3 regions of the Pseudomonas sp. No.21 genome follow, and region 3 is predicted to be linked to each of the others. Evidence: predicted binding sites of a transcription regulator. Region 3 holds the regulator's gene; each other region holds the start of a gene.
The links. Region 3 encodes sigma-54, which starts transcription at its own class of promoters, with help from an activator protein. Its sites were predicted from a motif close to ANTGGCATNNANNTTGCTNT; they were not measured.
Positions count from the first base shown of each region.

Region 1: a site for sigma-54 is predicted at 1,379-1,398, ahead of ACYJSS_RS29895 (circularly permuted type 2 ATP-grasp protein). Genes of this name have one in related genera too.
Region 2: a site for sigma-54 is predicted at 4,818-4,837, ahead of glnA (glutamate--ammonia ligase). Genes of this name have one in related genera too.

Region 1 covers NZ_BAAJNO010000026.1:466-8,178, forward strand. Annotated here, with positions in the region: gene ydcS (putative ABC transporter substrate-binding protein YdcS) at 1-1,038, opposite strand, end outside; gene ACYJSS_RS29895 (circularly permuted type 2 ATP-grasp protein) at 1,432-2,841, shown strand; gene ACYJSS_RS29900 (alpha-E domain-containing protein) at 2,844-3,794, shown strand; gene ACYJSS_RS29905 (transglutaminase family protein) at 3,791-4,594, shown strand; gene ACYJSS_RS29910 (proteasome-type protease) at 4,728-5,459, shown strand; gene ACYJSS_RS29915 (DUF4132 domain-containing protein) at 5,774-7,713, opposite strand, start outside.
Region 2 covers NZ_BAAJNO010000002.1:180,100-187,812, forward strand. Annotated here, with positions in the region: gene ntrC (nitrogen regulation protein NR(I)) at 1-644, opposite strand, end outside; gene glnL (nitrogen regulation protein NR(II)) at 641-1,726, opposite strand; gene ACYJSS_RS03605 (DUF4124 domain-containing protein) at 1,916-2,536, opposite strand; gene ACYJSS_RS03610 (DUF4124 domain-containing protein) at 2,540-3,100, opposite strand; gene glnA (glutamate--ammonia ligase) at 3,313-4,719, opposite strand; gene thiI (tRNA uracil 4-sulfurtransferase ThiI) at 5,052-6,506, shown strand; gene typA (translational GTPase TypA) at 6,636-7,713, shown strand, end outside.
Region 3 covers NZ_BAAJNO010000006.1:281,496-289,208, reverse strand. Annotated here, with positions in the region: gene ACYJSS_RS14485 (superoxide dismutase) at 1-607, shown strand, start outside; gene ACYJSS_RS14480 (ZIP family metal transporter) at 673-1,560, shown strand; gene ACYJSS_RS14475 (HPr family phosphocarrier protein) at 1,665-1,937, opposite strand; gene rapZ (RNase adapter RapZ) at 1,953-2,810, opposite strand; gene ptsN (PTS IIA-like nitrogen regulatory protein PtsN) at 2,820-3,284, opposite strand; gene hpf (ribosome hibernation-promoting factor, HPF/YfiA family) at 3,298-3,606, opposite strand; gene ACYJSS_RS14455 (RNA polymerase factor sigma-54) at 3,689-5,188, opposite strand; gene lptB (LPS export ABC transporter ATP-binding protein) at 5,330-6,055, opposite strand; gene lptA (lipopolysaccharide transport periplasmic protein LptA) at 6,055-6,600, opposite strand; gene lptC (LPS export ABC transporter periplasmic protein LptC) at 6,587-7,159, opposite strand; gene ACYJSS_RS14435 (KdsC family phosphatase) at 7,169-7,693, opposite strand; gene ACYJSS_RS14430 (KpsF/GutQ family sugar-phosphate isomerase) at 7,694-7,713, opposite strand, start outside.

The DNA of each region.
Region 1 (7,713 bases), on a different contig from region 3:
GCCGTTGGTGGCGCAGCCGCCGGCGCCGAGCAGTTCGCTGTCGGTGCAGCCCTTGGGCACTGCCGGCACCGAGCCGAACCAGGCCGCCACGTCGCCCTGCACCTTGGGCTCCAGGGACCAGTTCATCCATTTGTAGGCGCAGTTGGGGTGCTTGGCCTCGGCGTGCAGCATGGTGGTGTCGGCCCAGCCGGTGGAGCCCTCCGTGGGGATGGTGGAGGCGACGGGCTGCTTTTCGCCGCGCAGGGCGTTGACCTGGTAGGGCCAGGAGCCCGAGGCGGCCACGCCTTCGTTCTTGAAGTCGCTCATCTGCACGGTCGCGTCGTGCCAGTAGCGGTGGATCAGCGGTTGCTGGCCGCGCAACAGGGCGATGACGGCGGCGTACTGCGCCTCGCTCAATTCATAGGGATCGCGGATGCCCAGCTCGGGCCGGGTGCGGCGCAGGTAGAGGGCGGCGTCGGCAATGTAGATGGGGCCGTCGTAGGCCTGTACCCGGCCCTTGTTGCTCTTGCCGTCGGGCAGGGTGGTCTCCTCGAACACCACGTTCCAGCTCGTCGGCGGCTTGGGGAAGACCTGGGTGTTGTACATCAGCACGTTCGGCCCCCACTGGTAGGGCGTGCCGAAGTGCTGCCCGGCCACGGTGTGCCAGGGGGCGTCCCTGAGCCGCTCGTCGACGTTCTTCCAATTGGGGATCAGCGCGGTGTTGATCGGCTGCACGCGCTTGCCCGCCACCAGGCGCAGGGAGGCATCGCCCGAGGCTGTGACCAGGTCGTAGCCGCCCTTGGCCATCAGGCTGACCATCTCGTCGGAGGTGGCGGCGGTCTTCACGTTGACCTTGCAGCCGCTGTCCTTTTCGAAGGCGGTGACCCAGTCGTAGGCCTTGTCGGTCTCGCCGCGCTCGATGTAGCCGGGCCAGGCGACGATGTCGAGCGCGCCTTCGCCCGCGCCGATCTGCCTGAGCGGTTCTGCTGCCTGCAGCGCGCCGCTGAGCAGGGCGCTGGCGCAGGCGAACGCCGAAAGGGTGCTTCTGATCGAGGACATGGTCGACTCCTGATGCGGATGCGGCGGAGCCTGGGCGGCGACCGCCAGAGCAGCGGGCCGTGAGGCGGGAGGTGCTCAAGCCAGCGTAGTTCGCGGCCTGTGGCCTGACAAGCAAGGTTACCGACGGCGCGGGCAGGCTGCCGGCCTTGTCCTAGACTGCTTGCGTGGGCGCATTCGCGATGAGCGAAGAATTAGGGAACAAGTACGCGCAGCTCCCCGTCCTAATCCGTATCGCCGCCAAACGGGGCGGTGGCACCCGTTCCGCTCCCGAAGCTGCACCATCGCAGTGCGTCGGAGCTGGAGTCCGTGTGCAACTCATTGATACGTAAAGGGTTGAGTCGCTGGCACGAGGCTTGCGACTGCAAGATGGTCGGTGGTGACAAGGAGTCCGGCATGGCCCGCACCTTTTTTGACGAGATGTACGACGCGAGTGGCGAATGCCGCCCGCACTACCGGGAATTCGCCCGCTGGTTGGCCGATACCCCCGAAGAGCTGCTTGCCCAGAGGCGGCGCGAAGCCGACCTGCTGTTCCACCGGGCGGGCATCACCTTCACCCTCTACGGGGACGAACAGGGCACCGAGCGCCTGATCCCCTTCGACACCATTCCCCGATCCATCCCCATGAGCGAGTGGCGTGTCGTCGAACGCGGCTGCATCCAGCGCGTCAAGGCGCTGAACATGTTCCTCGCCGACCTCTACCACGGCCAGCGCATCATCAAGGCGGGGATCATCCCGGCCGAGCAGGTGCTGGCCAACGAGGGCTACCAGATCGCCATGCAGGGCCTGGACCTGCATCGCGACATCTATGCCCACATCGCCGGCGTGGACCTGGTGCGCGACGGCGACGGCACCTACTACGTGCTCGAGGACAACCTGCGCACCCCCAGCGGCGTCAGCTACATGCTCGAAGACCGCAAGATGATGATGCGCCTGTTCCCCGAGCTGTTCGCGGCGCAGCGCGTGGCGCCCATCGACCACTACCCGAACCTGTTGCTGGAGACCCTCAAGAGCTCCAGCCCGCTGGACAACCCCAGCGTCGTGGTGCTGACCCCGGGGCGCTTCAACAGTGCCTACTTCGAGCACGCCTTCCTCGCCCGCGAGATGGGCGTCGAGCTGGTGGAAGGCGCCGACCTGTTCGTCCGCGACGACCGTGTCTACATGCGCACCACCTCCGGCCCGCAGCCGGTGGACGTGATCTACCGTCGCCTCGACGACGCCTTCCTCGACCCGCTGGCCTTCAACCCGGACTCCATGCTCGGCGTGCCCGGCCTGCTGGCGGCGTACCGTTCCGGCAACGTGGTGCTGGCCAACGCCATCGGCACCGGGGTGGCGGACGACAAGTCGATCTACCCCTACGTCGGCGACATGATCCGCTTCTACCTCGACGAGGAACCCATCCTCGCCAACGTGCCCACCTGGCAGTGCCGCAAGCCCGAGGAGCTGTCCCATGTACTGGCCAACCTGCCGGAGCTGGTGGTGAAGGAAACCCAGGGCTCCGGCGGCTACGGCATGCTGGTCGGCCCGGCCGCCACCAAGGCGGAGATCGAAGCCTTCCGCGAACGCCTCAAGGCGCGCCCGGAGGCCTACATCGCCCAGCCCACGCTGAGCCTGTCCACCTGCCCGACCTTCGTCGAGAAGGGCATCGCCCCGCGCCACATCGACCTGCGCCCGTTCGTCCTCTCCGGCCGCGAAACGCGCCTGGTGCCGGGCGGCCTGACGCGCGTCGCGCTGCGCGAGGGCTCGCTGGTGGTGAACTCGTCGCAGGGCGGCGGTACCAAAGACACCTGGATCGTGGAGGACTGATCGTGCTGAGCCGTACTGCCTCCGATCTCTACTGGATGTCGCGCTACCTGGAGCGCGCCGAGAACCTCGCGCGCATGCTCGATGTGAGCTACTCGCTGTCGCTGATGCCCCAGGACGGCCGTGGCGATGGCCTGGAAGAACTCGCCATGCCGCTGCTGATCACCGGCACCCTGGACGCCTACCTGACCCGCCACGGCCAGCTTCACGCCGAGCGCATGCTGCACTTCTTCGCCCTCGACGCGGAGAACCCGGCGAGCATCTACAGCTGCCTGGGCGCCGCCCGCACCAACGCCCACGCCGTGCGCGGGCGCATCACCGCCGACATGTGGGAGAACATCAACGCCACCTGGCTGGAGATGCGCGGCATCGCCGGCGAGGGCCTGGGGCGCTACGGGATCAAGCGCTTCTGCGAGTGGGTCAAGGAACGCTCGCACCTGTTCCGTGGTGCCACCTTCGGCACCATCATGCGTCACGACCCCTACCGCTTCATCCGTCTCGGAACCTTCATAGAACGGGCGGACAATACGCTGCGCCTGCTCGATGCACGCTACGAGATGCTCGGCGAGGAGGCGGAGGAGGTCAGCGATACGTCCGCACGTGGCTACTACCAGTGGAGCGCCTTGCTCCGCGCGCTGTCGTCCTTCGAGGCCTACACCGAGGTGTTCCGGGGTTCGCCCGGCGCACGCCAGGTGTCCGAACTTTTGCTGCTGCGCCCCGACGTGCCGCGCTCCCTGCGTGCCTGCATGGAGGAGCTCAACCTGATCCTTTCCAGCCTGCCCGGCGAGAACGGCCGGCCGGCCCAGCGCCTGGCCGCCGAGCTGGACGCACGCCTGCGCTACACGAGCATCGACGAGATCCTCGGTGAGGGCCTGCACGGCTGGCTCACCGACTTCATCCTGCTGGTTCGCCAACTGGCCAGAGCGATCCACAGCTCATATCTGGAGGCCGTATGAAACTGTCCATCCGCCACGAAACCACCTATCGCTACGACGACCAGGTTCGCGCGAGCATCCAGTACCTGCGCCTGACGCCCCACGACAGCGAGCGCCAGCACATCCTCAGCTGGCAGCTCGACCTGCCGCGCCCGGTACGCGCGCAGATCGATCCCTACGGCAACATCCTCCACGTCTTGACCCTGGATGAACCCCACGAGGCCATCGTCATCGGTGCCCGTGGCCAGGTGGAGATCGACGAGCACAGCGAGGCCGAGCACGACAAGCTTTCGGCGCTGCCGTTCCTGCGCTCCACCCGCCTGACCACGGCGGACGAGGCGTTGCGTGCCTTCGCCCACACCCACTGCAAGCCCCGGCCCGAGCGCAGCGGCCTGATCACCCTGATGGACGCGCTGCACGAGCACATCGACTACCGGACCGGCGTCACCGCCGTGGACAGCACCGCCGCCGAGGCCTTCGCCGGCCGCGCGGGGGTCTGCCAGGACCATACCCACGCCTTCCTCGCCTGCGCCCGCACCCTCGGCGTGCCGGCGCGCTTCGTCTCCGGCTACCTGTACAAGGAGAACAACGCCCACCTGGTCAGCCACGCCTGGGCGGAAGCCTGGCTGGGCGATGCCTGGTACAGCTTCGACGTCACCAACCGCCTGTCCCGGCCGGAGCGCCACCTCAAGCTCGCCGTCGGCCTGGACTACCTGGATGCCTGCCCGGTGCGCGGCATGCGCCGTGGCGGCGGCGAGCAGATGCACGCGCGCGTCGACATCGACGTGCCGCCCCTGCTGATGGTCCAGGAGCAGCAGTAACACGCGTCACAGGACTTCTCGCTGCATCACCGGTCATTCGACTGCCCGCCTGCCATCCCGGCAGGCACGGGCCGGTGATGCCGAAGCGCAAGGCGCGGGGGAGGCGGGGGGCACATAAAAACGGGAGAGAACCATGACCTACTGCGTCGCCATGCACCTTGCCGATGGCCTGGTGTTCGTTTCCGATTCGCGCACCAACGCGGGCATCGACCACATCGCCACCTTCCGCAAGCTCTTCACCTTCGGTACGCCCGGTGAACGCCTGATCGTGCTGCAGACGGCGGGCAACCTGGCCACCTCGCAGTCGGTGGTCAACCTGCTCAAGCAGCGCCTGGGCAGTACCCTGGTGAACCTCGACAGCGTGCCCACGCTCTACGACGCCACCGCCCTGGTGGCCGAAACCATCCGCGAGGTGGTGGCCCGCGACGGCGCGCCGCTGGCGGGCAACACCGACCTGACCTGCTCCTTCCTCGTCGGCGGGCAGATCGCCGGCCAGCCGCCCGCGCTCTACAGCATCTACCCGCAGGGCAACTTCATCCAGGCCACCGAGGACACGCCCTTCCTGCAACTGGGGGAGAGCAAGTACGGCAAGCCGATCCTCGATCGCAACCTCAAGCATGACACCAGCCTGGAGGAGGCGCTGCGTTGCGCGCTGGTCTCCTTCGATTCCACCATCCGCAGTAACCTCTCGGTCGGCATGCCGCTGGACCTGCTGGTCTACCACACCGACAGCCTGATCCTTCCCGCCGGCTACCGCGTCACCGAGGACGACGAATACTACGAAGGCGTGCGCCGCCAATGGGCCGCCGGCCTGCACGAGGTGCTGGAGAAGCTGCCGGCGCCACCGGCGGAATACAACGTCTGACGTCGAGGTCACGGGCGGCGCGAAAGAGCGGGCGAATGAATTCGCCCCTACGGAGTTCTGGACGCCTGTAGGTCGGGTGCAACCCGACGAGGACCATGCACGAAACCACGCGGGTTTCACCCGCCTTACGGACCGTAGGTTGGGCTGAGGTACGAAGCCCAACGTCGCCAGGCCGAACATGATTGCGTTGGGCCTCGCTGCGCTCGGCGCCAACCTACGGCACCGGTTGTGGGAGCGGCTTCAGCCGCGAAAGGGGCGGGCAGGGTGCCGGCTTCATCGCGAATGAATTCGCTCCCACGGGTTGGGCCTATCCCTCACGCCGGCACCTCGCTGCGGCGGATCTGTTCGAGGATGCTCGGGTCGTCGATCGCCCCGTCATCCAGCAGCAGGAACAGCTTGCTGATGATCTCGCTGGTGCGCGCGTCGCTGTCGGCGAAGGGCAGGTAGAGGTCATCCGCCGGCTTGCCGGCCGGGACGATGCACAGGTAGTTGCCCGGCTCGATATGGATGACGCCGCTGCCCAGGTGCAGCCGGTAGCGCGCGCGGCTGCCGGTGATGTGGGCGTGGTGGCCCTCGCAGCGCACGTTGGCCAGCCCCAGGTTGCCCACCAGCGCCTGCACCAGTTCGGCGCGGCGCTGGATGACCTCGGCGCTGCCGGCGTGGGTGCCGGTCTCGCCGGTGAAGGCCACGGAGACGATCAGGTCGGCGTCGCGCAGGGTCTCGGAGAACACCAGCGGCGGAACCTCTTCCAGGGGCAGGGGCGCGCGGTCGCGGACGAATTCGATGGCCTGCAGGGTGATGCTCTCGGTCAGCGGCAGGTAGCGCTGCGCATCGGGGAAGTCGACGAAGGCATACAGGCCCTGGCCCCAGTTGCGGAATACCTCTTCGCCGTCGTGGGTGGTCCAGCCCCGGGCCCGCAGCAGGCGCGCGGCCACGGCGCTGCGCAGCACGTGGCCGGCGAAGCGCAGGGACTTCAGGCCGTTCTCCCGTTCGGCCGGGGTCAACAGGTACAGCTCGCGGAACACCTGCTTGAACGGCTGCACCCGGCGCTGGGCCACCAGGGCCTGCTGCCAGGCGGAGAGCGCGCCGGCTTCGAACAGGTGCAGGGGGTGGGCGATCAGCAGCGGGCCTTCGATGGGGCGCGCCGGTCCCGCCAGGGAGCAGAGGGTGAAGGCGTCGCCGTCCAGCCAGCCCAGTTGGCCGTCACCGTCGCGCAGTACCAGGTGGTCCAGCAGCAGGCGCGCCGCCGGCATGCGCAGCAGCTGGCGCAGCTGCGTCAGCTCCAGGGCCTCGCCACGCGCCATCATGGCTTCCAGGGTCAGGCGGAAGCGGCGGATCTGGTCCTTCATGCGGGCCTGCAGGGTCTTCAGCTCGGCCAGGCCTTCGTGCTTGCGCAGGGCGGCGGGTACGGACTTCAGGCGCTTGCCGCCCTTGCCGGCGACGATGACCGGGTTGAGCCCCTGCAACTCCAGCCACAGGTCGTAGCCGTCCAGATGCAGGCGGTCCGGCGTCTGCTCGGCGATCTCCGCTTCCATCGCCCATTCCAGCCGCGTGGCGTCGCCGTGGCCGGCGGTGCGGGCGAGGTTCTCCAGCCCGGCCTGGATGGCGGCCTGGGAGTTGGCCTGGCGCTCGGCGCCGTAGCGCTCGACTTCGCGGTGGTAGCGCTTGAGGGCCAGGTAGCGCTCGCGGGTTTCGTCCGCGCCGCTGATGGGCAACAGGCCGTAGGCGCGCAAGGCGGCCTGGGCGTGGCGCTGCAGCTTCTTCTCCAGGGCCTTGCGCTCCAGGCCACGGAAGGCATCCAGCAGCAGGCGGGTGTTGGGGAAGGCCCAGGGGGTGCCTTCCAGGGCGGCGAGGTAGTCGGCCAGGTGCCCGGCGTCGGCCTGGTCCAGGGCGGCTTGCAGGGCGTCGCGGTCCACCACGCCCAGCTCCGGGTCGTCGCTGCTCTGCAGGTCTTCCACCAGGCGCCCGCTGTGGTCGACGGCCAGCGCCAGGTCGAGGTAGAGGCGCTGCAGCGGCTTCAGGTCGCTCCAGCCGAGGGCGTCCAGCACGGCTTCGCTGGCGGCGCCGCTGAACGGCAGGGCGGTGAGCAGGCTGGTGCGGGGGAAGTCGGCGAGCTGCTTGGCCAGTTCGGCCTCGTCGTCCTTTTCCAGTTGGCCGACGTCGAGCAGGGCGATCAGCACTCGGCCGCAGATGTCTTCGTAGTGAACCCTGAGGGTGCCCGGTTCCAGGCCGAGGCGTGCCACTTCGCGTACGC
Region 2 (7,713 bases), on a different contig from region 3:
TTCTCGTGGCCGAACAGCTCGGATTCCATCAGGTCCTTGGGGATCGCCGCCATGTTCAGGGCGATGAAGGGCGAGGCGGCGCGCGGGCTGTGGCGATGCAGCGCATGGGCCACCAGCTCCTTGCCGGTACCGGATTCACCGTTGATCAGCACGGTGATATTGGAGTGGCTGAGGCGGCCGATGGCGCGGAACACCTCCTGCATCGCCGGCGCCTCGCCGATGATCTCGGGGGTGCGCGGCTGGTTGGCCGGGGCTTCCAGGCTCTGCTGCTCCTGGGCGTGCTGGTTGGCGCGCTTGACCAGGGAGACCGCCTCGTCGACGTCGAAGGGCTTGGGCAGGTATTCGAAGGCGCCGCCCTGGTAGGACGCCACGGCGCTGTCCAGGTCCGAGTGGGCGGTCATGATGATCACCGGCAGGCGCGGGTGCAGTTCGCGGATGCGCGCCAGCAGGTCCAGGCCGCTGGCGCCGGGCATGCGGATGTCGGAGATGATCACGTCCGGCTGCTGGCGGGTCAGGCGGGTGAGCACGCTGTCGGCGCTTTCGAAACTCTGGGTGGTCATGCCTTCCTGTTGCAGGGCCTTTTCCAGGACCCAGCGGATGGAGCGGTCGTCGTCGACGATCCAGACAGTTTCACTACGAGTCATGAGGATGCGGCTCCTTGTTCCAGCGGCAGGAAGATCGAGAAGACGGTGTGGCCGGGATGGCTTTCGCACTCGATCAGCCCCTGGTGCTGGCTGATGATGTTCTGGGCGATGGCCAGCCCGAGCCCGGTACCGTCCGGGCGCCCGCTGACCATGGGGTAGAAGATGGTTTCCTGCAGTTCGGGCGGGATGCCCGGGCCGTTGTCGATGATCTCCACCTTGGTCACCAGGCGGTGCCGGGTGTGGCCGATGGTGAACTGGCGCAGGGTGCGCGAACGCAGGGTGATGCGCCCGAGGCGCAGGTCGTTGTTGGCGGAGATGGCCTGCATGGCGTTGCGCACGATATTGAGCACGGCCTGGATCATCTGTTCACGGTCGATGAGCACGTCCGGGATGCTCGGGTCATAGTCGCGCACCAGGGTGATGCCGCCCTGGCTCTCCGCTTCCACCAGGCTGCAGACACGCTCCAGCACTTCGTGGACGTTGGTCATCGCCAGCGATGGCAGCTTGTTGGAGCCGAGCATGCGGTCCACCAGGTTACGCAGGCGATCGGCCTCCTCGATGATGACGTTGGTGTAGTCCTTCAGGTGCTCTTCCGGCAGCTCGCGGGAAAGCAGCTGGGCGGCGCCACGGATACCGCCCAGGGGGTTCTTGATCTCATGGGCGAGGCCGCGCACCAGCAACTTGGTGGTTTCCTGCTTGGACAGCTGGGCCTCTTCCTTGGTGATACGCAACAGCCGGTCGCGCGGGTGCACTTCCAGCAGCAGCAGGGTAGCGCCCTTGTTGAGGATGGGCGTCACCGCGTAGTCCACCGTCAGGGTCTGCCCGGCGAGGGAGGTGAGCATGGCCTCGCGCTTGGTGAAGGGGTGCGCCTGTTCCACCGCCTGGCGCAGCGAGGTCAGGGCCTCGGGCGACTCGGTGAACAGCTCGCTGATGAACTGGCCGTGGCTGCGTTGGCCGCTGACGGCCAGGAGCATCTCGGCCGCGGGGTTCATGTACTCGAGCCGCAGGTCGGCGTTGAGCAGGATCACCGCAGTGGTCAGGTTGTCGAGCAGCAGTCGGTGCAGGGCGTCGTTGATGGTCATAGGTCGGGCATCTCGGCGATGGGCAGGAAAATGCAAGAAGCAAACCAAGCCCTGAAAAGACGCGCTGGAACAGGCCGCCAGCCGCTTGCGGCTGCTTTTCAGCGCAGTGCGGCCGCATGTGGGCGAACCAAAATGGGGAGAGTATAGAAATCGGTGCAGCCTGGCGCACCATTGCGGTGCGCCGCGCAATCAGAAGAACGGGAGGATGCCGATGATGCCCTTGTCCGGCTCCTTGGGCTTGTCCTTGAGCGGGCATTCGGGGCGGACACCGTAATCGGCCTTCTGGCAGGGGCGCGCCTGGCGCTTCTGCGCCAGGGTGATGCGCATGATGTGCACCGGCTGGTTCGGTGTGCGCTCCACCACCCGCTGCTTGTCGTCGATGATCTCCACCGCCAGCTGGTGCGTGCCGCGATCCAGGTTGGTCAGTGGGAACACCGGGCTGCGGCCGGGTTCACCCTGGGCCTTGCCGTCCAGCACCAGGCGGTAGTTGTGGCCGTCGCGCAGGCCGGGCTCGCTCATGGCGGTGACGATGAGGTTGCCCTCCATGTCGCGCACCGTGGCGTCCGGCTCGGGCACCAGGATGCGCAGCACCTGGTAGCCCAGCTCGCGGGGGATGGCGGCGGGCGGCAATACGGCCGGGGCCGCCGGCTGGGCGGTCATGCCGTTGGAGGGCGCCAGTTCGATGCGCTCGGCGTTGCCGGGCTTGGGCCGGTCGGTGAAGACGCGGTTACCTTCCTCGTCGATGTAGGTGTAGACCTGGGCCATCGCCGGCAGGCAGGCGAACAGCAGGCAGAACAGGATCGTGCGCATGGGTCAGGTGGCTGGCTTCGGAGTGGGTTTCGGAGGGGGTGGCGGGCGCAGCGCCGGGCTGCTGGTGTTGACCCGCTGCACGGTGAAGGTGACGGTTTCGCTCTGTTGCACGACCTGGTCGCCTGCGAGCACCTGGACCGCGAGGCTGTGCTCGCCACGGTCGGCGTTGATCACCTGCAGGCGCGGCACGTTGACCCTCTGGCCCTCGGGCTTGCCGTCCAGCAGCAGTTGCAGCCGGTGGCCGGTGCGCAGGCGCGGAACCAGGTGCACGCCGACGGAGAAGGTGCCGTTGTTGGCGCGCAGGGCTTCGTCGCTGGGGACGTCGGTCAGGCGCAGTTCCTGGTACGCCGCTTCGGCTGCCTGGTCCTTCGCGGCGGCGGCCGGGGCGGAGGGCTTCTGCGCTTCCACGGTGTTGGGGGTGGGCAGGGTGACCTCTTCGGTCCTGGTGCCATCCGGCGGCTGGTTGGTGAAGACGGTATTGCCGTTGGCGTCGGTGTACTTGTAGATCTGCGCCGTGGCGGGGAGCGTCAGCGACAGCAGCAGGCAGGCGAGCAGGAGGCGCATGGGCCGGTCTCCTCTGGATGATGCCGCTAAGCCTTGCACCCGCGCGCCAAGCTGGCAAGTTCGGCCTGATGCGGCTGTGCGGCGCAGCCGGAAAATCGCTCGGTTCGAGGGCGTTGTTGCACGCAATCCATGCCACAAAAAAAGAGGCCTCCCGAAGGAGGCCTCTCAGTCCGCGCCGCTTGCGCGGCACGTTGCCTATGCAGGCAGCTGGATCAGACGCTGTAGTACAGGTCGTATTCCAGCGGGTGCACGAAGGTGCGCACCTTGATTTCTTCTTCGCTCTTCAGCTCGATGTAGGCATCGATGAAGTCGTCGCTGAACACGCCGCCCTTGGTCAGGAACGCACGGCCCTTGTCCAGCTCTTCCAGCGCCTCTTTCAGGCTGCCGCAAACCTGCGGGATCTCTTTCGCCTCTTCCGGCGGCAGGTCGTACAGGTTCTTGTCGGCGGCATCGCCGGGGTGGATCTTGTTCTGGATGCCGTCCAGGCCGGCCATCAGCAGGGCGGCGAAGGCCAGGTAGGGGTTGGCAGCCGGGTCCGGGAAGCGCGCTTCGATGCGGCGGGCTTTCGGGCTGGATACGTACGGGATGCGGATCGAGGCGGAACGGTTGCGGGCGGAGTAGGCCAGCATGACCGGGGCTTCGAAGCCGGGAACCAGGCGCTTGTACGAGTTGGTCGACGGGTTGGTGAAACCGTTCAGGGCCTTGCCGTGCTTGATGATGCCGCCGATGAAGTACAGGGCGGTGTCGGACAGGCCGGCATAGCCTTCACCTGCGAAGGTGTTCTTGCCGTCTTTGGCGATCGACAGGTGCACGTGCATGCCCGAGCCGTTGTCGCCATACAGCGGCTTCGGCATGAAGGTGGCGGTCTTGCCATAGGCATCGGCCACGTTGTGCACGCAGTACTTCAGGGTCTGGACTTCGTCAGCCTTGGCGACCAGGGTGTTGAACTTCACGCCGATTTCGTTCTGGCCGGCAGTCGCCACTTCGTGGTGGTGAACTTCGATGACCAGGCCCATCTCTTCCATGGCGTTGCACATGGCGGTACGGATTTCGTGGTCGTGGTCGCACGGCGGAACCGGGAAGTAACCGCCCTTGACGGCCGGGCGGTGGCCCTTGTTGCCGCCTTCGACGTCCTGGTCGGTCATCCAGGAGCCTTGCTCGGAGTAGATCTTGAACATGGAGCCGGAGATGTCGGACTTGAACTTCACTTCGTCGAAGATGAAGAACTCGGGTTCCGGGCCGACGAAGACGGTGTCACCGATACCGGTGGTCTTCAGGTACTCCTCGGCGCGCTTGGCGATGGAGCGCGGGTCGCGGTCGTAGCCCTGCATGGTGCTCGGCTCGATGATGTCGCAGACCAGGATCAGGGTCGGCTCTTCGGTGAACGGATCGAGCACGGCGGTGCTGTCGACCGGCAGCAGGATCATGTCGGAGGCTTCGATGCCTTTCCAGCCGTGGATGGACGAGCCGTCGAACATCTTGCCGACTTCGAAGAACTCGTCGTCGAGTGCGTCGCGTGCCGGCATGGTCACGTGGTGCTGCTTGCCTTTGGTATCGGTGAAGCGCAGGTCTACCCACTTCACGTCATGGTCTTTGATCAGTTGAAGCGACTTCGACATGGTGTCCTCCAGGTGAATGGGGAGCTGGAAAAGTTTGAGCCCCCGATAAAAGGTGAAGCCGGGGCGGCATGGTCCGCCAGGGCAACCTGCCTCACAAGGGAGCAAATTGCGTGCCAGTGCCCTGGAATGGGCAAGAGCCCTAGAACACAGGCAGGCCGGGGGCTGAAGAATGATTGTGTACATTTTTGCGCACCAATTCCGTGCTCCGCACGTCGTGATTGCACCTGTTTGGTGCGCGATCAGGAGGTGTGATTGATTTTGGTCAAAGCTTGAACAATTTCCGCTATAATCCGCGCCCCTCTTTTTCCGTTGTCCCAGCAAGCGCTGTTTTCATGAAACTCATCATCAAGGTCTTCCCCGAAATCACCATCAAGAGCCGGCCGGTGCGCAAGCATTTCATCCGCCAGCTCGCGAAGAACATTCGCGTGGTGCTGCGTGATCTCGACCCGGAAGTCGAAGTGAGCGGCATCTGGGACAACCTGGAGCTGGTCACGACGCAAACCGATCCGAAGCTCCTCGCCGAGATGATCGAGCGCCTCACCTGCACCCCGGGCATCACCCACTTCCTCGAGGTCAACGAGTACCCGCTCGGCGACTTCGACGACGTGCTGGAAAAGTGCAAGCTGCACTACGCCGACCAGATCCCCGGGAAGATCTTCTCCGTGCGCTGCAAGCGCGCCGGCAAGCACACCTTCACCTCGATGGAGCTGGAGAGCCACGTGGGCAGCCGCCTGCGTCGCGAATGCAACGCCGCCGGCATCTCGCTGAAGAACCCGGAAGTGGAAGTGCGCATCGAGGTGCGCGACCAGCGCCTGTTCGTCATCCATCACCAGCACGACGGCCTCGGCGGCTACCCGCTGGGTTCGCTGGAGCAGACCCTGGTGCTCATGTCCGGCGGTTTCGATTCCACCGTCGCCGCCTACCAGATGATGCGTCGTGGCCTGATGGCGCACTTCTGCTTCTTCAACCTCGGTGGCCGCGCCCACGAGCTGGGCGTGATGGAAGTGGCCCACTACCTGTGGGAGAAGTTCGGCCGCTCCCAGCGCGTGCTGTTCATCAGCGTGCCGTTCGAGGAAGTGGTGGCCGAGATCCTCGGCAAGGTCGACAACAGCCAGATGGGCGTGATCCTCAAGCGCATGATGCTGCGGGTCTCCACGCGCATGGCCGAGCAGTTGCGCATCGAGGCGCTGGTCACGGGCGAGGCCATCTCCCAGGTGTCCAGCCAGACCCTGCCGAACCTCTCGGTGATCGACTCGGCCACCGACATGCTGGTGCTGCGCCCGCTGATCGCCAGCCACAAGCAGGACATCATCGACACCGCCACCCGCATCGGCACCGCCGAGTTCGCCAAGCACATGCCCGAGTACTGCGGCGTGATCTCGGTGAATCCGACCACCCGCGCCAAGCAGAGCCGCATCGAATACGAAGAGGCGCAGTTCGACATGGCCGTGCTGGAGCGTGCCTTCGAGCGTGCCCGCCTGATCCCCATCGACCGCGTGATCGAGGAACTGGGCCAGGACCTGAAGGTGGAAGAGGTCGGCGAGGCGCTGCCGGGCCAGATCGTCATCGACATCCGCCATCCGGATGCCCAGGAAGATGAACCGCTGGAGTTGCCCGGCATCGAAGTCCAGGCCCTGCCGTTCTACGCCATCAACAGCCGCTTCAAGGAACTGGACGAAAACCGCCAGTACCTCCTGTATTGCGATAAAGGCGTCATGAGCCGCCTGCATGCTCACCATCTGCTCAGCGAGGGGCATGCCAATGTGCGCGTTTATCGCCCGGCCTAAACAGCCCGGGCTGTATGGCGGCAGCATCCGCCACCGCCCCCCCGACCAGTGGGTGGGCTGAATCGAACGTTTTTCATACAGGCCGCCTAGACTCAGCGGCGAACCGAATCCTCTGATCGAGATACACAAGTGATCGAAAAACTACGCAACATCGCCATCATCGCCCACGTCGACCACGGCAAGACCACCCTCGTCGACAAGCTGCTGAAGCTCTCCGGCACCCTCGACCGCAAAGAAGCGGAATCCGAGCGCGTGATGGACTCCAACGACCAGGAGAAAGAGCGCGGCATCACCATCCTGGCGAAGAACACCGCCATCAAGTGGAACGGCTACAACATCAACATCGTCGACACCCCCGGCCACGCCGACTTCGGCGGTGAGGTCGAGCGCGTGATGTCGATGGTCGACTCCGTGCTGCTGGTGGTCGACGCCCAGGACGGCCCCATGCCGCAGACCCGCTTCGTGACCCAGAAGGCCTTCAAGGCCGGCCTGCGTCCGATCGTCGTGGTCAACAAGATCGACCGTCCGGGCGCGCGCCCTGACTGGGTCATCGACCAGATCTTCGACCTGTTCGACAACCTCGGCGCCACCGACGAGCAGCTCGACTTCCCGATCGTCTACGCCAGCGCCCTGAACGGCATCGCCGGTCTCGACCACGAGAAGATGGACGACAACATGGACGCGCTGTTCCAGGCGATCATCGACCACGTCCCGGTTCCGGACGTCGACGTCGATGGCCCGTTCCAGATGCAGATCTCCCAGCTGGACTACAACAGCTTCCTCGGCGTGATCGGCATCGGCCGCATCGCCCGCGGCAAGATCAAGTCCAACACCCCGGTGGTCGCCATCAGCGACGACGGCACCAAGCGCAACGGCCGCATCCTGAAGATCATGGGTCACTCCGGCCTGCAGCGCGTCGAAGTCGCCGAAGCCGAAGCCGGCGACATCGTCTGCGTCAGCGGCATGGAAGAGCTGTTCATCTCCGACACCCTGTGCGACCCGCAGAACGTCGAAGCCCGTCCGCCCCTGACCGTCGACCAGCCCACCGTGAGCATGACCTTCCAGGTTAACGACTCGCCCTTCGCCGGCAAGGAAGGCAAGTTCGTCACCAGCCGCAACATCAAGGACCGCCTGGAGAAGGAACTGCTGCACAACGTCGCCCTGCGCGTCGAAGCGGGCGAGTCCGCCGAGAAGTTCAAGGTCTCCG
Region 3 (7,713 bases):
CTACAGCCTGCCCACGCTGCCCTACGCCTACGACGCCCTGGAGCCGCACATCGATGCACAGACCATGGAGATCCATCACAGCAAGCACCATCAGGCCTACATCAACAACCTCAACGCTGCGCTGGAGGGCAATCCCCTCGGTCAGCTGCCCGTGGAGTCGCTGCTGCGTCGCCTGGCCGAAGTGCCCGAGCCGCTGCGTGGTGCGGTGATCAACAACGGTGGCGGCCATGCCAATCATTCGTTGTTCTGGACCGTGATGTCGCCCAGTGGCGGCGGCGAGCCCCAGGGTACGGTACGGGCGGCCATCGAGGCCGAGCTGGGCGGCTTCGTTGCCTTCAAGGAGGCCTTCACCAAGGCGGCGCTGACGCGTTTCGGCAGCGGCTGGGCCTGGCTCAGCGTGGCACCGGGCAAGCGCCTGGTGGTGGAAAGCAGTGGCAACCAGGACAGCCCGCTGATGAACGGGCACGTACCGATCCTCGGGCTGGACGTCTGGGAGCACGCCTATTACCTGCGCTACCAGAACCGGCGCCCCGAATACATCGGTGCGTTCTACAACGTCATCGACTGGGCCGAAGTCGATCGTCGATACCGTGAGGCGATGGCCTGATGCCCGAACCCGACCTGCACGGCCTGGGCGCCGAAGGGCGCCTGCACCCGCCCAGCCGGGGCGCCATGCTGCCCCTGCTGCCGAGCGGGCTTTCCCTGCGCCAGGTCCTGGGGCTGTGTGTGATGCTCGCCGGTTGCGTGCTGCTGTCCTGGCAGGCGGTGCTGGCTGCCGAGCGTGCGCTGGAACCCCATCTCTGGCATGCCCTGAAGTCGGGCTCGCTGTGTGCGTTGGGCACCGCTGTCGGGACCTTGCCGGTGCTGTTCATGCGCGGCATCTCGGCGCGCACCTCCGACACCCTGCTGGGTTTCGGGGCCGGTGTGATGCTGGCGGCGACGGTGTTCTCGTTGCTGATCCCCGGCCTCGAGTCTGCCGGGCAGCTGGGTTTCTCCCGCTGGTCGGCAGGCTTCCTGATGAGCCTCGGCCTGTTGCTGGGGGCCAGCGCACTGTTCGGCCTTGGCAGGCTGTTGCCGGAGCGGCAGCTGGAGGTCGACACGCGAACCGATCGCCTAGTCCTGGCGCCGCGCATCCTGTTGTTCGTCATCGCCATCGTCCTGCACAACATCCCGGAGGGCATGGCCGTGGGGGTGGCCGCGGGTGCCGGGCTGGCGGGTGCGGACGGCCTGGCATTGGGCATCGCGCTGCAGGACCTGCCGGAGGGGCTGATCATTTCCCTGGTATTGGCGGGGGCGGGTATGTCACGGGGCAGGGCGATGCTGATCGGTGCGGCGTCCGGGTTGGTCGAGCCGCTGTTCGCGTTGCTTTGCGCCTGGCTGGTGCAGGTGTCGGTGCTGCTGTTGCCCTGGGGGCTGGCCTTGGCGGCGGGAGCGATGCTGTTCGCGGTGACCCATGAAATCATTCCGGAGTGCCACCGCAAGGGGCATGAGACCGCAGCGAGCCTGGGGCTGGCGGCGGGCTTCTGTCTGATGATGGTGCTGGATACGGCGCTGGCCTGATCGGCCGATGCTTCACGCGGCGACGCGGGGAGGTGTCGCGCGGCGGTGTGTCAGCGTGCTCTGCGCACCTGGCGCACTTGGCGCCGCTGGGTCGAGGACTGTCTTCACTCGCCTTCGTCGAAGCGATTGTTGATCAGTTCGATCAGCGCGTTGAGCGCATCGTCGTCCTGCTCGCCTTCGGTGTGCAGGTGGATGGAGGTGCCCTTGCCTGCGGCGAGCATCATCACGGCCATGATGCTCTTGCCGTCCACCAGGCTTTCCGGGGTGCGACCGACGCGGATCTGGCAGGGGTAGCGACCGGCGACGCCGACGAACTTGGCGGCGGCGCGGGCATGCAGCCCCAGTTTGTTGATGATGGTGATTTCGCAGGCTGGCATCGCGGCGGGGATCCTTTAACTGAGGTCGCGGTGGCGAACCTGGACGTTCTTCAGGTTGGGTTTGAGTGCCTGCCCGAGGCGTTCGGCCAGGTACACGGAGCGGTGGTGGCCGCCGGTGCAGCCGATGGCGACGGTGACATAGGCGCGGTTGCTGGCGGCGAAGCGCGGCAACCATTTGTTCAGGTAGCCGAGGATGTCCTGGTACATCTCCTCGACATCCGGCTGTGCGGCCAGGTATTCGGCGACGATGGCATCCTGGCCGGAGTGGTCGCGCAGCTCTGGCTTCCAGTAGGGGTTGGGCAGGCAGCGCACGTCGAACACGAGGTCGGCATCGACCGGCATCCCACGCTTGAAGCCAAAGGACTCGACGAGGAAGGCGGTGCCCGGCTCGGGCTTGTTCAGCAGGCGCAGCTTGATGCTGTCGCGCAGCTGATAGAGGTTGAGGTGGGTGGTGTCGATCTTCAGATCGGCCAGGTCCGAAATGGGCGCGAGCAGCTTCGACTCGTCGAGGATGGCTTCGGCCAGGGAGCGGTCCTCGTTGGTCAGCGGGTGCCGCCGGCGGGTTTCGGAGAAGCGCTTGAGCAGGGTCTCGTCATCCGCGTCCAGGTACAGCACGTCGCATTGGATATGGCGGGTGCGGGCTTCTTCGAGCAATTCGGGGAAGCGCTTGAGCTGGCTGGGCAGGTTGCGTGCGTCGATGGACACGGCGACCTGCGGATGCAGCAGTTCGGTCTGCAGCAGGGCGCGCTCGGCCAGTTCGGGGAGGAGGCCGGCGGGCAGGTTGTCGATGCAGTAGAAACCGTTGTCCTCGAGGACGTCGAGGGCGGTGCTCTTGCCTGAGCCTGAACGGCCGCTGACGATGATCAGGCGCATGGCAAGGTCCTAGCGTCCGTTCTGGACGTCCACTACCACCTGATACAGGCTGTCGCTGCTCTGCGCCACGCGCAGGCGGTCGCGCACTTCGGTGCGGTCCAGCATGCTGGCGATCTGGCGGAGCAATTCCAGGTGCTCGTCGGTAGCGGCTTCGGGGACCAGCAGTACGAACAGCAGGTCCACCGGGGCGCCGTCGATGGCGTCGAAGTCGACGGGGGCCTCCAGGCGCAGCACGGCGCTGATGGGCGCGGCGCAGCCGGGAAGCCGGCAATGGGGGATGGCGATACCGTTGCCGAAACCTGTCGAGCCGAGTTTCTCCCGGGCGATCAGGCTTTCGAAGATATCTTGCGAGTCGAGGTCGGGAAGTTCGCGAGCAACCAGGTTGGCGATCTGTTCCAGGACACGTTTTTTGCTGCCGCCCGGCACGTTCACGAGGGAACGGCCGGGGGTCAGGATTTGCTCAAGTCGGATCATAGGAAGGGGAATGTCAGCGGGCGGTTGCGCCCTGCTGGCGGTTCAGCTGCTTTTCCTTGTGTTTGATCAGTTGGCGGTCGAGTTTGTCCGTAAGCAGGTCGATGGCCGCGTACATGTCTTCATGCTCCGCATTGGCCACGACCTCGCCACCGGCGATGTGCAGGGTGGCTTCGATCTTCTGCTTCAGTTTCTCCACCTGCATGATCACCTGCACATTGGTGATCTTGTCGAAGTGGCGCTCCAGTCTGTCGAACTTCTCGACGACATAGTCGCGCAGGGCGTCGGTCACATCCAGTTGATGTCCACTGATGTTGACTTGCATACCGCTTTCTCCTTATTGCCCGTGTGTAAGAGACAGGCTAACGGGCCTGCCACCGGAACACTTTGGCGTGGATCAATCCGCGTCACATCAGCCGCTTGCGTTCGCTGGAAGGCGCTATCCCGAGGGATTCCCGGTACTTGGCGACTGTGCGGCGGGCCACTTGGATACCCTGTGCTTCCAGTAAACCAGCGATCTTGCTGTCGCTCAACGGCTTTTTGGCATTTTCCGCCGCGACCAGTTTCTTGATGATCGCGCGGATGGCGGTGGACGAGCATTCACCGCCTTCGGAGGTGCTGACGTGGCTGGAGAAGAAGTATTTCAGCTCGTATATGCCACGGGGGGTGTGCATGAATTTCTGGGTCGTGACGCGCGAAATGGTCGATTCGTGCATGCCCACCGCTTCGGCGATGTCATGCAGCACCAGGGGCTTCATCGCCTCGTCGCCGTATTCGAGGAAACCGCGCTGGTGCTCGACGATCTGGGTCGCCACCTTCATCAGGGTCTCGTTGCGGCTTTGCAGGCTCTTGATGAACCAGCGTGCTTCCTGCAACTGGTTGCGCATGAAGGTGTTGTCGGCGCTCGAGTCGGCGCGGCGGACGAAGCCGGCGTAGTGCGGGTTCACGCGCAGGCGAGGGACGGCTTCCTGGTTCAGTTCCACCAGCCAGCGCTCGTTGTGCTTGCGCACGATGACATCCGGCACGACGTACTCGGGTTCGCTGGCTTCGATCTGCGAGCCGGGACGCGGATTGAGACCCTGGATCAGCTCGATCACCTGGCGCAGCTCATCTTCCTTGAGCTTCATGCGGCGCATCAGCTGGCTGTAGTCGCGACTGCCCAGCAGGTCGAGATAGTCGCCCGCCAGGCGTTGGGCCTCGCTCAGCCATGGGGTCTTGGCCGGCAACTGGCGCAGCTGCAGGAGCAGGCATTCGCGCAGGTCGCGAGCGCCGACACCCGCCGGCTCGAACTGCTGGATACGACGCAGGACAACCTCGACTTCGTCGAGCTCGACCTCGAGCTCGGGGTCGAAGGCCTCCACGACTTCCTCGAGGGTTTCCTCCAGGTAGCCGTCATTGTTGATGCAGTCGATGAGGGTGACGCCGATCAGGCGATCGGTATCGGACATGGGCGCCAGGTTGAGCTGCCACAGCAGGTGGCTCTGCAGGCTCTCGCCGACCGAGGTGCGGGAGGTGAAATCCCATTCGTCATCATCGGAGCTGGGCAGGCTGCTGGCGCTGGTCTGGTAGACGTCTTCCCAGGCGGTGTCCACGGGCAGCTCACTGGGGATGCGCTCGTGCCACTCGCCGTCTTCGAGGCTCTCGCTCTCGGAAGTGGGAACGCTGGATTCCTGGAAGCTGGATTCCTGGCTGGCGGAGTTGGGCTGCTGCTCGCTTTCGGCCATGGGGTCGGAGTTGTCGAAGTCCTCTCCTTCCTCCTGGCGTTCGAGCATGGGATTGGACTCCAGTGCCTCCTGGATTTCCTGCTGCAGATCCAGGGTGGACAGTTGGAGTAGGCGGATGGCCTGTTGCAGCTGCGGGGTCATCGTCAGCTGCTGGCCCATCTTCAGGACTAGCGATGGTTTCATGGCAGGGGGCTTAGCACCTTATTCGCCGGCGCGCATGCGCCATCCACTACAGGGCGCCGAGGCGCCACCAGGAAGCAAATTATATGCCTGACCTTGAATGATTTTTCTACTGCTCGCAACTTCTGCGTGCAGGGCTGGCCTTCAGAGGCGGAATTCGTGCCCCAGGTAGACTTCCTTGACCAGCTGGTTGGCCAGGATCTCTTCCGCACTGCCTTCGGCGATGAGTTGGCCGTCATTCACGATGTAGGCGGTTTCGCAGATGTCCAGGGTCTCGCGGACGTTGTGGTCGGTGATCAGCACGCCGATCCCCTTCGCCTTGAGGTGGTGGATGATCTGCTTGATGTCGCCCACGGAGATGGGGTCGACACCGGCAAAGGGTTCGTCGAGCAGGATGAACTTGGGGGCAGTGGCCAGGGCGCGGGCGATCTCGACGCGACGGCGTTCACCACCGGACAGGCTCATGCCGATGCTGTCGCGGATGTGGCTGATGTGGAATTCCTGCAGCAGGCTCTCCAGCTCGCGATGGCGGCCGGCGCGGTCGAGCTCCTTGCGGGTCTCGAGAATGGCCATGATGTTGTCGGCCACGCTGAGCTTGCGGAAGATCGAGGCTTCCTGAGGCAGGTAGCCGATGCCGGCGCGGGCGCGGCCGTGCATGGGCTGGTGGGTAACGTCCTGCTGGTCGATGAGCACGCGGCCCTGGTCGGCTTTCACCAGGCCCACGATCATGTAGAAGCAGGTGGTCTTGCCGGCGCCGTTGGGGCCGAGCAGGCCGACGATCTGGCCGCTGTCGATGGACAGGCTGACATCACGTACCACCTGGCGGCTCTTGTAGCTCTTCGCCAGGTGCTGGGCTTTGAGGGTCGCCATTACTGTGCTTGTCCCGCTTGCTGCTCTTTCTTCTTCGGCTGGATGACCATGTCGATGCGCGGGCGCGGGGTGCCGACATTGGTGCCGGTGGCGCGACCTGCGTTGACGATCTGGCGCTGGGTGTCGTAGACGATCTTCTCGCCTTCGAAGGTGTTGCCTTCCTGGATCACCTTGGCCTGGTCGATCAGCACGATGCGCTCGTTGGCGGCGAAGTACTGGATGGTCATGCCGTAGGCCTTGACGATCTGCTTGTCCACCGCAGGCTTCTGCTCGTAGTAGGCAGGTTTGCCGACCGAGGTGAAGACCTCCAGCTCACCCTGGGCGTTCTGGGTGATGGTCACGGTATCGCCGGTGATCTTCAGGGTGCCCTGGGTGATCACGACATCACCGCGATAGACCGCCACACCTTGCTTGTCGTCGAGCTCGGCGCTGTCGGCCTGGACCCGGATCGGCTGATCGCGGTCGCTGGGCAGCGCCCAGGCGCTGGCACTTCCGAGTGCGGCACCCAGGCTGAGCAGTAGGGGGAGGGTTTTAACGAACCTCATGCTGGCCTCTTACGTTGGACTGCAGGATCATCCTGCTGTCATTCAAGTACGCTTTCATTCCTTGTGCCGTGGTAACCCCGTTGGCGGCGTCGATTCTAACGGCTTGCTGGGTTTCCGCATATTGCTTGTCCGGGAACACGGTCAGGCGGCTGGTGGTGAGAATGGTCGGCCGGCCCTTGGCATCGGTGCGTGCAACGCGGACCTTGTCGATCAGTTCCACCTGCTCACCCTCGGGGCCCACCTCGCCGCGCTCGCTCTGCACGTGCCAGGGGAATTCGGTGCCGCGGTAGAGCTGCAGGTCCGGGGTGGTCAGCAGCGTGACGTCGCTGGCCTTGACGTGTTCCAGCTTGGCGGCGGTCATCTCGTAGTGACGCTTGCCGTCTTCCAGGTACTGCACGCTGGAGGCATTGACCACATAGAAGTCGATGGCGTTCTCGTCCGCCTGTGTGCTGGCCTGGCGCTCCATGAAGCTTTCCGGGCGGATGTTCCAGTAGCCCAGCGCGATCAGCAGGGCGGCGACCGGGATCAGGATCAGGGCGAGGCGGAAGTTCTTCGGCATGTTCTGGACCTAGAGGTAGGCGGCCTGCGCAGCGTCGAGGCTGCCCTGGGCGCGCATGATCAGTTCGCAGAATTCGCGGGCGGCGCCTTCGCCACCGCGTGCCCGGGTGGTGCCGTGGGCGTGCTGGCGGACGAAGCCGTCGGCACTGGCAACGGCCATGCCCAGGCCGACGCGGCGGATCACCGGCAGGTCGGGCAGGTCATCGCCGAGGTAGGCGACCTGCTGGTAGTCCAGGCTCAGCTCCGCGAGCAGTTCGTCGAGCACCGCCATCTTGTCCTCGCGGCCCTGGTAGAGGTGCTGGATGCCGAGGTTGCGGGCGCGGCGCTCGACCACCGGGGTGCTGCGGCCGGAGATGATCGCGGTGCGTACGCCGGAGTTGATCAGCATCTTGATGCCGTGGCCATCCAGGGTATTGAAGGTCTTGAATTCGCTGCCGTCGACCAGGAAGTAGAGCTTGCCGTCGGTGAGTACGCCATCGACGTCGAAGACCGCCAGGCGGATGCCCTTGGCGCGTTGCAGCAGGTCGTCGCTCATTCAGATCACCCCGGCGCGGG